Regions from separate parts of the Bacillus nitroreducens genome, predicted to be linked through region 1. Evidence: riboswitches for the same ligand, from Rfam matches in the RefSeq annotation. Region 1 holds a riboswitch; the other holds the start of a gene.

Region 1 (7,438 bases):
TCCATTTTGAAATTCTTCTCCAATAAAAAAACTGATAAAGGCACTTATAATAAATAAAATGGTAAATCCATTCTTCTCCATCATTAATATACCCGTTGCTCCATTGATAACTGTGTCTTTGGCTTGAACTAATTCTGCCCCGTAATTCACGGAAATTACGCTATTCACAACTTGGTAAATAGGAAGTATAAATAAGATGCTAAGAACGATCCACAGTCTTCGACTTCGGATTAATTTGATTCTCTCGGCTGTTAAAAGATTAAGCATTCGTGGTTCCCCCTGTTAATTGTAAAAAATAGTCTTCCAGTTTTTGTCTAGTTGTGCCAATTCGAGAAACATTCACCTTGGCTAAGACTAGTGAACGATTGATTGCAGCAACATCATCCAGTCGTTCATAGATATTAATTTCCGTTCCATTCACGACTTGATAATCTTTGATTCCTAATTCATCGAGTACTACGATTGCATGTTCAACCTCTGTTGTTTCTAGTTCAATGTACCTGCGTGTTTCTCGTGCTAGCTCTTCTTTTGAAAATTCACGAATAAGTTTTCCTTCATGTAAAATGCCGTAATGTGTCGCGAGTTGGGAGAGCTCATCAAGTAAGTGGCTTGATAACAGTACGGTGATTCCACGTTCTGTTACCAATCGTTGAATAATCTCTCGCATCTCGACAATTCCAGATGGATCTAGTCCGTTTGTCGGTTCGTCTAAAATTAAAAATTCAGGGTTAGTAATCAAGGTTGAGGCAATCGCTAAACGTTGACGCATTCCTAGTGAAAAGTTTTTTGCTTTCTTCTTACCCGTGTTACTAATGTTCATTAATTGAAGCAAATCGTCAATTTCTCGGTCACTTACTCCACCATTTGCTGCTTGAACTCGTAGATTATCTCGAGCTGTTAATTCAGGGTAAAGCGCTGGTGTTTCAATGGATTGCCCCATTTTACGACGTGCACGTTGTAACCCTTTCGTCCCTGTTTCTCCGAACAGTTCAATCGATCCCTCATCAATCGTAATTAATCCCATTACCGTCCGCATGAATGTTGATTTACCTGCGCCATTTTCACCAATCAATCCGTAAATCATCCCTCGTTTTATTTCAATTGATACTTTATCAAGTGCCCTGTGTTTTCCATATATTTTCGAAACGTTCGTTGCTTTAAGAATTGTATCAGACATAACTGTCATCCTTTCAGGTGTTGATAAGCTTAGTATAGGTAGTATGTATAAATAAATAGACTAGAAAAGTATAAAGAAAGTGTAAAGAAAACACTCCATGATAGAACGATTAGTATTTAGGTATGTTTATTCAACTACAGATTAGTTCAATATGTGAAACTATTTTACTATTTATCCGTAAATAGATAGACTAATTAGAATAGTGCACAAACTGGAGGGGGCATTTTGACATTTAAAAATGGAATTCTACGTATATTTATTGTTTTATTGTTTATCGTAACTGCTTGTTCAACTAATGATGTTCAAGAACACTTATCAAACGTTAATGATGCACGTAATAAAACAACACAATTAGAAAATGGAAGATTCTCTTATACATATGTTGTAGAAAATGAAAACGAAGAAAATACAACTCAAATAACGAATGGAATCTTCGTTGTTAATGGTGATTATATTGATTGGCAAACAGATCTAGTGCTTGGCGAAGGAGAAGATGTAACTCTTACAGCTATTATTCAAAAGGATAGAAAGCAATATCAGCGTTTTGGACTAATAAATGAGGATTATCAGTTTATTGATAATGAGAATAAACCATTAACTGAAGAACTGGAGTGGCAAATCGTAAATGACGATGCAGCTGGATACCCTGATTATCTGGAATCCTTAATGAATCTGGAATTGAATGAGAAACAGATTGAAAAAGTTGAGAAAATAGAGGAAAGCGATGGAATGAGTTATACAATTATTTATAATGATTCATTCTTATCAACCCTTAAGCAGAACAATATTTCCATAATAAACGAACAGTTGGACAAGGCGAAAGAAGCAGATGCTGGTCCTCACGTAATTAGTACTTTTGAAACTGCTTTATCCAACTTTGAAAATATCACCTACAAAAATTTCAAACTAGACTTAAAAATAGATAAATCGGGTGTGTTGTTTGAAAAAGAGTTGCAAAGCAGTTATGAACAACTCATAAATGATGTACCGCAGAATATAAAAATAATGGAGAAAGTAGAGATAATGGAGTATAACCAAGCAGATATGAAGATTGAACTTTAGTATTTTTTTATGCCCTTTACATTCAAATAAAAACCAAGAAGTGTGCTTACACATCATGGCGGAGTACATTTTCTGGACTTCCAAAATAATGGAAGTCCAGTTTTTTATATAGTATCAACATGAACCACTTTCTCTTGATACCCTACCTTTACGTCCCATTAAGATTCATTCCATCTATGATATCCTCTAGAGTTACGTTTGCTAGAACTTTTTCCATTGCAAATTGTGCTTGTGCAAATAGAGGTTCTATGGCATTTTGAATATTTTTTCCAACAAGACAAGATGGATTTGGATTGTCATGCACACTAAAAAGCTCACCAGCACGTACGACATCGACTGCTTTATAAACATCTAACATCGTAATTTCTGATGGGCTCTTTACTAGCTTTGCACCCGCAACACCTGGATTTACCTCAATAAGGTTCGCTTTTTTTAACATTCCCATTATTTTTCTAATCACCACTGGATTCGTGTTCACGCTTGAGGCTAGAAAGCTTGAAGAACTCTCGCCTTCATCATTCATGTGAATAAGGGATAGAATATGAATTCCAACAGAAAATCGACTACTGATGGACATTGTTTGTCCCCCTTCTTTCATTCGATACATATTTGTACATTCCCTATTATACCTTAAAAGGTAAAAGTGTTGACATTTAACATAACCTGTAACTATAATCATTACATGTAACAAGATAAATTACAAGTTAAATCATATCGGAGGTTATCTATCATGAAAGTTGGAATCATTGGTGCAAGTGGGAAAGCAGGAAGTCTGATATTGAAAGAAGCTCTTGAAAGAGGACATGACGTTACAGCAATTGTTCGTGATGCTTCTAAAATACAAAACAAACAAGTGGCAGTAATTGAAAAAAATATTTTAGATTTAAAAACAACCGATATTGAGTATCTCGATGTTGTGGTAAATGCTTTTGGTGCCCCCCTTGGAGAAGAACAAGCACATGTTGATGCGGGCCACGCCTTAATTGAAGCGGTGAAAGGAACAAATACAAGAATCATCGTGGTTGGTGGCGCAGGTAGTCTTTATGTGGATGAGGCAAAAACCGTTCAACTTATCGATACGCCAGAATTTCCAGATTTCGTTAAGCCGACAGCAAAAGGTCAAGCACGAAACTTTAAAGAATTACAAGAAACATCTGATATCACATGGACATTCATCAGTCCTTCCGCTGTTTTCGATCCAGAAGGAAATAGAACTGGGAGTTATGTGGCTGGAGGGGATAACCTACTTGTGAACTCAAAGGGTGAAAGCTATATCAGTTACGCCGACTTCGCTATTGCAGTCGTTGACGAAATCGAAAACCCAAAACATATCAACTCAAGATTCACAGTTGTCGGAGAAAACTAAGATCTGGAAATCAACTAAAGATTAAGTAAGTGAAAAAGAGACAAGTCCGTCAAACCAATTCGGTTTCGAGAGACTTGTCTCTTCTTTATTCTTTGAGACTCCCCTACGGTATAATCATTGGTATTTTTTCATTGCAATCCAATAGGACAATCAAAATTGTTACAATGATTTTACATTTAATTGAAAAAAACACAAATTAAAGTAGACATATCGGAATAATATGATTATACTATAAGTAAATTATAAACTTATCAAGAGAGGTGGAGGGACTGGCCCTGTGAAACCTCAGCAACAGATTCTTAGAATACTGTGCTAAATCCTGCAAGCTAACATGCTTGAAAGATAAGTGAGGTTAAGATCAAATAAAAAAAACCTCTTCTTATCTTATCTATGGTTTATCATTTGCCAATTACGAAAGGAGAGGTATTATTATGGCCTTATTAAAAGAAACGGTTGAAAAACGCAAAAATGAAATGATTCGGAAGTTGATTGAGTCCAATCATTATAAAAAAAATGGAAAACATCTCTTTGAACTATCACTGTGCGAATTAGAACATGAATACTTTAAAATCCAAACGAAAGGTCACCCTCACACTGGAGAAGGGTCGATCCGATGGAAAAACTTTTAAGGCTTACTTACATGTTCATGGAGTCTAGTATTTTCATCGTGGCAGGATGAACAAATAAATAAGAAAAAAGCTTGGGGGAACGTCACACCCAAGCTTTTTTTCTTATCTAATAGGCCGTCCACCCAGCATCTCCTGTTATAACTGTACCGTTAATGAAACTTGCTTCGTCAGAGGCTAGGAATAATGCGATGTTTTCTAACCATTTTCATTAATTAAAGAATGTCGCATCTCCTACGTCTACATACATTGCTTTTCCAGTAACCGCGTCAATTGCACGTACATGGCCAACGGTAGTAGGAAAATCTGGGACATATGCGAGTGTATATATAGACTTTCCATCATCATTATACTCTCGGATGAACATACGTTCCATTTTCAGATGTTTTTTATAAATTTCCTTCGCTTCCGTTCTCGAGATCACGGGTGATGTTGGTAGCTTTTTATAGAGGGCCTCATCTGGAATATCCAATTGAACATGCTTGATTTTCTCAGTATACTTCCCTACAGAAATAAATGATACATGCCCATCTACTCGGACCCCATTATGGTGGAGATGAAAATAAAAGGTATAGGTATCTTCATGTTCTATTAACTCCTCGCTCCAATCATCCTCGAGTTCATCCTCGTCACATATATCATTAGTGAATTCCTCGTCTCCGAAATCCTCTTCCTCTGTGTCTTCCATCTCCTCATCAAATTCTCCATTCTCGTCTTCAAATACCTCTAATCGATACCTTTCATGTGTATCAGGAAATAACGTAAACATCATTTCCAATGCCCGTTCCTTCGCACTTGCTAACTCGACTTTTACTCCTTCATTTGCAGATTCCTCACCACTTACGACCTGAAGAAGCCTATTCGATTTTTCATCAAAACAAAGCTTGATAACATGATCATCAATTTCATCCATGTCGAATGTATACTCTTCTACCTCATCATGCATAGACCATATTTCCACTCGGTAACCCTCTTTAACTTGTTTGCCTAAGAGCTGATATGCATTGGTTATACCGATTAACTCATATATGCTATCATTAGGAACCTCGATTTTTTCAATCGGTGAATCCAATTCAAACCCTTCTCGTATACTCGAGATTTCAGAGCCATCAACAGGAATCTCCATCGTATGCTCGATCACACTGTAGGCAAGATGGTATTGATTATCACCATTCTCGTAAACATCACGATCAAACTTTTGAATGTTCAACTCAAAATCAAGTGCCTCAATATATTTCTCTAAAGCCTCTTTTTCTGAAACAACAATATCAGAATAACGAATCTCGTAATCTTCCTCATCACAATAAAAACTCGTAATTTCTCCGGATGTCGATACAGATACTGTAAGTCCAGTACTATGGATAAAGATTCCGTATTTCTGATCTCGTTTTTCATAAGTAATCATGTAGGGATTATCCAAATCAAGGATTCCAGAAAGCTCATATTCCGTTTGACCCGGATAGAAGGTGTCCACAAATTTTTGCGCAATCGCTGCGATTTCTTCCTTCGCAAGTTTGCCTGCAGATGGTTCTTCAAATAATGAAAATCCAATAAGTTCTCCATTTTCGTTAATGGAATAACCTCCAATTTCCACATTCGTTCTTGCATCAACTATCTCATAGCCTCCATCATCAAACTCAGACTTTTTCGCAATTGCTTTAACTGGTAAAAAGACTTGTAACTTATCCATTATTTCAATCATCATTTTCCTCCAATGTTGTCAAAGAACTCAATCCTTGCCTATTGTACATGTAGAATATTTTACCATTTTGATCGTGAATTGAAATATGTATTTTTCATATATCTTCCAATTATTCTCGGGAGATTCTTTTTCAACTCAATACTTGAATTTATCGGGATTTTTCATATGATTAATTAGTAACATAGTAAAGGTTGTAAAGGGAGATAACATGAAAAGTATAGTAAAAACATCAATCCTATTGTTATGTATAACATGTCTATCAGCTTGTGCAAATTCTAATAATCTAAAAGATTTTCAAAAACTAACAGAAAAGGCTGGACAAATAGGCGAAAGTGTTGATTCTCAGGAGCTAAAAGACATAAGTGATTCAGTTAATAATGTCATAGAAATCGCTGAAGAAATTGAAAATGTATCGGACGTCCTAACAAAATTACCTGACAAAGTTAATGAAGATAAAGTTGTATCAGCTCAAATTGAAACATGTTATGACGGAGATACATGTAGAGCTATTGTTAACGGAAAAAAAGAGTCGCTGCGATTTTTACTCGTGGACTCTAGTGAAATAAAAGGTGGACCGATGCCATATGCCGAAGAAGCCCGTGATTATTTAAATAATCTAATTGAAGGCAAGGAAATTGTTCTCGAATTAGGCAAAGGCAATAGCCGCGATAGATATGATCGTTTACTTGTCTACGCATTTCTACCAAATGGAGAGAGCATCCAAGAAATGATGCTAAAAGAAGGCCTACTCACCGTTCGTTATATTTACGAAGATCAAAAATACCTTGATGAATATATCTCTGCAATGGAAGAAGCAAAACGAGCAGAAATCGGAATATGGTCCATACCTGGATATGCAGGCTTTGACCAACCATATAATGAAGAAGCAGTCATTCACTAAAGATTAAGCCTGTCCTATTACAAACTTTTTTTCGTATATTCTTGTCTAAATATGATAAATCTACCTCTAGAGGTGATTTTATGAACATCATTTGGGGGATATTCGGAATATTGGTTGTTCTTGGGATAGGCTTTCTATTTTCAAACAATCGTCGTAAAATAAACCCACGTACAATCCTACTGGGATTACTAATTCAATTGAGCTTTGCCTTTATTGTTTTAAAATGGGAGGCAGGAAGAGCTGGACTTAATTGGCTTACAATGAGAGTGCAGGATATTGTTAATTTCGCTAATGAAGGTATCTCATTTCTATTTGGCTCCCTGTCTAATTCAGATGAATTTGGTGTTATTTTTGCATTTCACGTTTTAACCATTATCATTTTCTTTTCATCATTGATCTCCGTTTTATATTATCTTGGGGTTATGCAATGGTTTATTAAAATTATTGGAGGAGGCCTATCAAAGCTATTAGGAACTTCCATTACTGAATCAATGTCTGCTGCAGCTAATATCTTTGTTGGCCAAACAGAAGCACCTCTCGTCATCCGTCCGTATTTAGAAAAAATGACGAACTCGGAACTGTTTGCCGTCATGACAGGCGGTCT
Region 2 (7,438 bases), 180 kb from region 1:
GCAACATATTTCAACATGTCATAACGAATTTCACATACCCGAACGCCTGGAAAACCATGAAAAACGGCGACTTTCCCTTCTCCTCCCATATCCTCAAACATTTGACGTGCTAATACCTCACCTGCATAATAATCATCCGACAAGATATTTGTAATGCTATATTCACTATCGTGGGCAACTGTAAATAGTGGTATATTTGCATCATGAACTTTTTTCAGGACAGGTTTATAGACACTTGTATCACCAAGTTGCTTAATGATTGCATCTGGCTTCTGGATGATTAAATTTTCAATATCTGTGATATGTTTTTGATCATTCCGTTCCCCATCGACAGCAATCGGAGTCCCACCCAATTCCTTAATCCTGTCTATTTGCCCTTGATATGATTGGCGATCCCAGTTATGATCTGTTCCTATAACGGCTACTCCGATTGTTTTTCCTTCAAGAGATGGTACAGGTTTTCCATCTATCACGCTTTTGACACCAGAATCCTTTCCTTGATTACTATTAGTCGTCTCAGATTTTACCTCACCAGTAGATTCTGTCTGATTAGAGCATGCTGAAACAACGAACATCGCTAGAATAAATAAAAATAGAATAATCTTCTTCACCTTTTCGTTTCCCCCTCGGTCATATGCAACAACCATCTTTGATGAGTGTTACTTTTTATTCGATTTCACTTACTACTATCACGAATAGCTACTTGGTGTTGGGTACTCTCCATGTAAGAACCATTGACCTATATTCTTTCTTTTATATTCGATTGGATTATGCAGTGAATGTGTTCTGACATTTCTCCAGAATCGATCATAATTATTTTTAATGGTTGCTGATCTTGCTCCCATCACTTCAAAGATATGACTTGTAACATCTAAGGAAATTTTTGTTCCAAATGCATTTGCGGCAGATGTAAAAAGAACCGTTTCACCTCGTTCTACGTATGTTAACGACTGGTCTTTCTCCCAGGCTTCGTCTACTTTTTCACCCGCCATTTCCACAAATTGAACAGCTGCCTGCACATTGATCCAAAACTCGCCATAGCGACGTTGAATAAAAGGGTCATCGATTGCTTTTTCATAGTTCGATAGATACCATGGTCGTGATTTATTAATTGTGTATTTACGCGCTTCCTTTAAAGCTCCCTCCGCACTTCCTACAATGACGTTTGCTAAGATAATTTGCGATAAGATCGGATCAAACGTAGAGAATGGTTTTCCTGCGGACACCGATTTATCCAGAATTTCATGTGGTTCCACAATCACATTCTCAAAAGTGACCGACCCGCTATCTGTTTGCCTTTGACCCATTCCATCCCAGTCATCATTTATAATTACTCCGATTTGATTAGTCGGAATAAAACCAACATAAACCTTGTCATTTTCTTCTTGATCGATCCAATAAACTAATAGACGATCAGAGTCCTTTGCACCAGTGCTAAATGTGTTGTATCCGTTTAAAATAAACCCATTTCCATCTTTTCTTCCAATTAACGTAGGTTCGATCGGATTTGCTGAATTTCCCCAAAACCAATTATTTTTTGCTGATTCGGTGTAAAAGTATTCTTTCTGTTGTTTGGAACCTGCAAAATGAGGAGTCACAAGTTGTAAAAAATGATATCCATACAAATGCGCGAGTGCCGCATCTGCTTTTGCCAATTCACGAACGATACGAAGAACGAGAGACCAAGGTTGACCGCTGCCTCCATATTCAGTTGGAATTAGAATCTTTAATAATCCTGATTTACGTAATGCATCGCGTTGAACTTTCGCAGTGCCTCCAATTTTATCCCGCTCTGCTGCATCTTTTGAGAATTCTTGTGCCAGCAATTGTGCTGTTTTTAGATAATCAGTTGGTTGATTTGTTATGGTTTCGACCATCTCTCTCCCTCTTTCTTTTCGTTTCAAAAAGTATTATTTCTACACTTGAACGGTGGTTAGCTTACGGTATTGGCGAGCTGGGTGATGGTCTGGTAATTGTTCATTCCCAAATAGATTTTTACGCAAGCCACCCTCCACATATTCTTTTCTAACAAGTCCGCGTTCCTGTAGTATAGGAATGACCAATTCTACAAAATCCTCAAATGTACCTGGTGTAATAGCATACGCAATATTAAATCCGTCTACATCCGTTTCCTCTATCCATTTTTCCATCTCATCCGCTACTTGTTTAGGTGACCCTACTGCAACTGGCCCGATTCCGCCAATTCCTACAAATTCCGCTACCTCCCTCACGGTCCATTGTTTTTCAGGGTCTATTTTTGTAAATGTCTCAAGGGCTGAATGAATCGCATCATTTTTGATATATTCGATCTTGTCGTCTGGATTGTATCGAGATAAATCCACACCCGTCCAACCCCCAAAGAGAGCCAATCCACCTTCATAACTCGTATGTTTTTTATACTCTTCAAATTTTGCGTACGCTTCTTCTTCTGTACGTCCAACAATCGGTGTAAATAATGAAAGAACTTTAATCTCGTTTGGATCTCTCCCCGCATTTTTCGCTTCTTCACGTAGGGCTTTGACAAACGTTTGACCAATCGGAGCCGTAGGAACACTAATGAATACAAGTTCCGCATGTTTCGCCGCAAACTGCCTTCCTTTCTTCGAGGCACCTGCTTGAAAAATAACGGGTGTTCGTTGTGGTGATGGCTCACATAGATGAGCACCTGGTACCTTGAAATACTTGCCATGATGGTTAATATCATGCACTTTAGTTGGATCCGTATAAATCTTCTTTTCCTTATCTAAACGAACCGCTCCATCCTCCCAGCTCCCTTCCCATAATTTATAGACAACCTCAAGATATTCATCCGCTATGTCATAGCGTTCATCGTGATTAATTTGCTGGTCAAGCCCTAGATTTTTAGCTGCACTATCTAAATAGGAAGTGACAATATTCCAACCTATTCTTCCTTTTGTAAGATGGTCTAGTGTGGAAATCCGTCTTGCAAATGAATAAGGGTGCTCATAACTTGTTGATGCGGTGAGGCCAAATCCTAGATGCTTTGTCGCACGTGCCATAATAGGGACAACAAAAGCAGGGTCGTTGACAGGCACCTGTGCCCCTTGACGTACCGCAGCATCTCTTGAACCTTGATACACATCATATGTTCCTAAAACGTCTGCCAAGAAGATGGCATCAAACCGACCCTTCTCTAACAATCTAGCAAGGTATTCCCAATACTCGGCATCCTTGTAAATCGATGATTGATCATCTGGATGCGTCCATAATCCAGGCGATTGATGACCCGCACAATTCATATCAAATGCATTTAAATAGATTCTTTTCTTTGGCATTTTTTTACCTCCATTATGATTAAAAATGAATGCTAGTTCCCTTTCACACCGTGATTTCCGTTATACATTTGTTCCTGCGGGGTCTCAAGTCTCACACTTTCCCGCAGGAATTTTAAATCCTACCTAACGTCAACTCCCGTTTCACCAATCATTTGGGATGGGATTTTCCAATCAGAAAGCAATAATCTATTTGATGAGAGTCTAAAAAAGAAAATAGGGATCTTCCAAAAGAACAGTTTGATTACTCGGCTAAAAATATTTTTCACTCTATAAATTTTCAACATTTTAACTCCTCCCAACATGCCATACATAAGGTGGGCGTGTTTGATTCACCGCATAATCCCCGACCACTCTCTCTTTATAGATAAGAGGATTATGTGATGCTAGTGTTCGGGCATTACGCCAATAGCGATCAAAGCTCTTTGTTTGTAAGGTGGCGGAAGCACCCAATGCGTCGAACAATAATTCTGATGCTTCAAGTGTTAAGCTACTGACCACCGTTTGAGCCTGTGAAACTTCAATTTCCACCTCATCATTGAGCACTTCTTCATTTTCAACGTCTCCAGATAGACGGACTTCATATGCCTGTTGTAACGATTCGGCTGTTTTTACAACAATGGCTCCAGCAGCATAAGCCAAGCTATGTATTTTTCCAACTACTTGTAGCACTTGTGGATCTTCACTTGGACGAGCACCTGCTGCATGTGTATATGTTCGTTGACGCTCTGCTACAGCTTTTGAAACATCCGTTGCTGCTGCACGGGCAATCCCAGCAAGAGTTGCCAAATGCATCATTTGGAAAAAGCCAGCTAGATATTGCGCATTAAACTCCTCTGTTAAGATTTCCTCTTCCTTAATCGAAACATCTGTGAATCGTGTTGTTCCACTAGCTGTTAATTTTTGTCCAAAGCCATTCCAATCATCAATGACGTCTACGCCTTTTGCATATCTTGAGATAACCGCAAAGATATGATTGTCGTCACGGGTTGCCAAAACAAGAATCCAATCGGCATAAATCGTACCTGTTGAATAGTATTTTGTACCGTTTAAAAATAACTGGTCTCCTTCTCCTCTCGTTACATTTGTTAAGAAGCTGCCAGCCTTCGCGCCAGCGACTTCAGACCACGCATTCCCAACAAGATCTCCGTCTAAAATACGCTTTATCCACTTGCTTCTTTGTTCACCCTTTGGTGAATTTAATACCATCTCAACAAAAGAAAAATGTGCCCGCAGTGCTTGCGGGATATTCGAATCTGCCTCTCCTAATTCAATCAGAAGAGTAAATAACTCTGGAAGTGTTGCTCCCAAGCCTCCTTCTTCACGTGGAATCCGAATTGCTCCAAATCCTGCTTCTTTTAGCAATTGGATTTCCTCAAAAGGCAGCTTTCTCTCATTTTCTCGTTGAACGGCACCCTCTCGTATTTGTTGAAAAACCCCTCGGAATCTTGATGCCAATTGTTCGTAGTTCTTACTAGGGGCACTCCCCCATACACCTCTTACTTTTTCTAATGTTACTGTCATTTCTTTTCCTCCTTATGGTTTCATGTAAATAATATTTGGTGAAACGAATCGTACATTTTTTATTACTTGCTGCTTATTGAGGCTTTGCATCACCCCCTTTAAATGGTTCAGTTTGCTCTTTCTACGGTATGGAATTTCGAATTATTTTAAATAATCGCATCGGAATAGTAAGATTTAGTGCGATACAGAATCGCACTGAATCATAGAACGAAACTTTTTCTTCAAATTAAAAAGACACCTCACTTCCCACGTCTTGAATGAAAAGAAAGATGCCTTTAGTTGTCTAATCGGCAGATATGCAATTTTCTAATTTTCTTCATTTTATAAACTGATATTTTTTCGGCGTGAAAAATTTCTGAAGCTGTCTAGTTAATCCTCCATTTCCAAATCGAATAAATTTTTCATGTTCCTGCTTCATTCCTTCTTCCAAGGTGTGATCTAGAAATGCTAAAAGATAGATACGACGATGTTGAATGTTGATAATGCCATTTTCAAAAAACCAGTTATCGATTGTATTAAAAACACCTCGATTTACCCCATACTGATCATTGCACCATTTATAAAATTGCAAATCGGGTAAATTCAGATATTCATTTTGTGAAAATGTATCATGTCCTATTGTTTTAATACGAATGTTATGCACATGTAATGCTTTTTCCATGATGAGTGTCCTCCTTTTGTGTTTTCTCTTGTTTTTAAAAATAAAAAAACCAAAGGCACTGAAAAAATATACATTCTCACAGTGCCTTTGGTGGTCCAATCAGCAATTCTACATATTAAATTTTCGGTTATAATCGAGTAAAAATATAAAAAACCTCTTCAAAATAAGAAGAGGTTAATGGATTCGTCCTATTTACTCTCCTTATCTTTCAAGCATACGCTTGCTGGAATTGGCACAGTACTATAAAGCCTGTTGCCGAGGTATCGTCGGGCCAGTCCCTCCACCTCTCTTGATAAGTAATTTGTTCATTATTTAATTAATTTACAATATAAGCCATATTAAAAACATTGTCAACTACCTTTTCAGAAAAATATGAAAGTGTAGGATAGGGAGAATTCCAATCCTCCTTACTATACAGGCGGTCAGGACCTACATTTGTGAAAATGTAAAAAAATAGGTGAACAGCAGAACCGTCCCCCTGTTCCCCCTGTTCTACTACCTACCCTAGGTTTTCTACTAGGTAACTTAGGACCGCATCTATGTCTTTTTTCGTGATTTGGTGGTGTGTGACCATTCGCACTTTTTTAGGGCCTATTTTCTTCACTAAGATATTTCTAGATTTTAATAGATCCACTAATCGATCGGCATCCCAGCCTTCTTGTACAATTTCAATGGATACGATATTCGTTTGGAATTGTTCTGAGAGCAGTTTTAGGCCTGGAATCGTGGATAGTCCGTCACTTAAATGACTGGCTAATTGATGATCGTTCTGCATGTGATTTGTCATTTTCTGAAGCGCAATGATTCCTGGTGCCGCAATGATACCTGCTTGCCTCATCCCTCCGCCTAATCTTTGGCGTATTTTCTTTGCTTTTTGAATAAAGGTCTTTGGTCCTAATAAGATTGAGCCGATTGGACAACCTAACCCCTTTGTTAAACAAATTTGTACTGCATCCGCATATTGACAAATGACCGAGGCTGGCACATTTAGGTAAGTTGCGGCATTAAAGAGCCTAGCACCGTCTAAATAGACAGGAATTCCATTTCGCTTTGCCACTTCTTTTATGTCCTTCATATTTTCGAGGGGGACAACTGAACCTTCATTTAAGTTATAGGTATTTTCTAAACAAATGAGTCCCGTTTCCGCTGCTTGAATTCCAACAGGTTGAATGGATTCTTCTATTTCGTTTATATCATAAACCCCTTTTGTTACGGAAACACTTCGCGCTTGGACTTGAGAAAGTGCAGCTAACCCTGCTACTTCAAGATTATATAAGTGGGATTCCTTCCCCATGATGACTTCTTGGCCGCGTTCTGTCATCGTCATGACCGCTACTTGGTTCGACATTGTACCCGAGATTGTCAACATCGCATCTTCCATATCTAGCATAGAAGAAGCGAGCCTTTCCAGTTCAATGACTGTCGGATCTTCGCCAAGAATATCATCGCCTAGCTTCGCTTTTGTTATCGCCTCTACCATTTCTTGAGTTGGCATCGTTTCAGCATCACTTCGTAAATCGATTCGTTTCACTAATATTCTCCTTTTTCCTTGTAACTTTTTTATACAGCTTCATCTTTTCCAAAAAACTTATTTACGACCATACTAATAGCTCCATCTCCTACCACATTGGTAGCTGTTCCAAAACTATCTTGAATCATAAATAACGTTAACATTAGCCCTAATGCTGCTTCGTCAAACCCGAGAGAAGACTGCAAGATTCCCAACGCCGCTAGCACTGAACCACCAGGAACTCCGACAGCACCAACCTCGATAATGCCTAATAAAATGATAAATGAAATCACTACACCTACTGGTGGTAATTGGCCCGTGGTCATTTGCGAGACAGTAAATGCACTAATCGTAATCGCCATGGCAGCACCTGATAGATGAACGGTATTGCATAATGGAATTACAAAGTCTGCAATACTCTTTTTCATGTAAGGAACCGTTTTGGCTTGT

Evidence for each region. A riboswitch is a leader RNA that binds a small molecule or an ion and turns the genes downstream of it on or off. The one in region 1 is predicted to bind S-adenosylmethionine.
Region 2: it holds a riboswitch for S-adenosylmethionine, as region 1 does, so the genes downstream of both, ACWPVE_RS18775 (hypothetical protein) here and ACWPVE_RS17920 (Fur-regulated basic protein FbpA) in region 1, are expected to answer to the same signal.

The regions. Positions count from the first base shown of each region.
Region 1 covers NZ_CAXHYI020000003.1:2,870,986-2,878,423, reverse strand. The annotation lists gene ACWPVE_RS17945 (ABC transporter permease) at 1-267, opposite strand, end outside; gene ACWPVE_RS17940 (ABC transporter ATP-binding protein) at 260-1,177, opposite strand; gene ACWPVE_RS17935 (hypothetical protein) at 1,403-2,239, shown strand; gene ACWPVE_RS17930 (Rrf2 family transcriptional regulator) at 2,388-2,816, opposite strand; gene ACWPVE_RS17925 (NAD(P)-dependent oxidoreductase) at 2,970-3,605, shown strand; SAM riboswitch class I at 3,851-3,954, shown strand; gene ACWPVE_RS17920 (Fur-regulated basic protein FbpA) at 4,037-4,234, shown strand; partial or broken gene ACWPVE_RS17915 (3-ketoacyl-ACP reductase) at 4,341-4,433, opposite strand; gene ACWPVE_RS17910 (YcdB/YcdC domain-containing protein) at 4,443-5,933, opposite strand; gene ACWPVE_RS17905 (thermonuclease family protein) at 6,142-6,834, shown strand; gene ACWPVE_RS17900 (NupC/NupG family nucleoside CNT transporter) at 6,915-7,438, shown strand, end outside.
Region 2 covers NZ_CAXHYI020000003.1:3,047,725-3,055,162, reverse strand. The annotation lists gene ACWPVE_RS18800 (substrate-binding domain-containing protein) at 1-611, opposite strand, end outside; gene ACWPVE_RS18795 (acyl-CoA dehydrogenase family protein) at 690-1,877, opposite strand; gene ACWPVE_RS18790 (LLM class flavin-dependent oxidoreductase) at 1,917-3,296, opposite strand; gene ACWPVE_RS18785 (hypothetical protein) at 3,416-3,580, opposite strand; gene ACWPVE_RS18780 (acyl-CoA dehydrogenase family protein) at 3,582-4,817, opposite strand; gene ACWPVE_RS18775 (hypothetical protein) at 5,134-5,478, opposite strand; SAM riboswitch class I at 5,677-5,777, opposite strand; gene ACWPVE_RS18770 (threonine aldolase family protein) at 5,978-7,009, opposite strand; gene ACWPVE_RS18765 (cation:dicarboxylate symporter family transporter) at 7,039-7,438, opposite strand, start outside.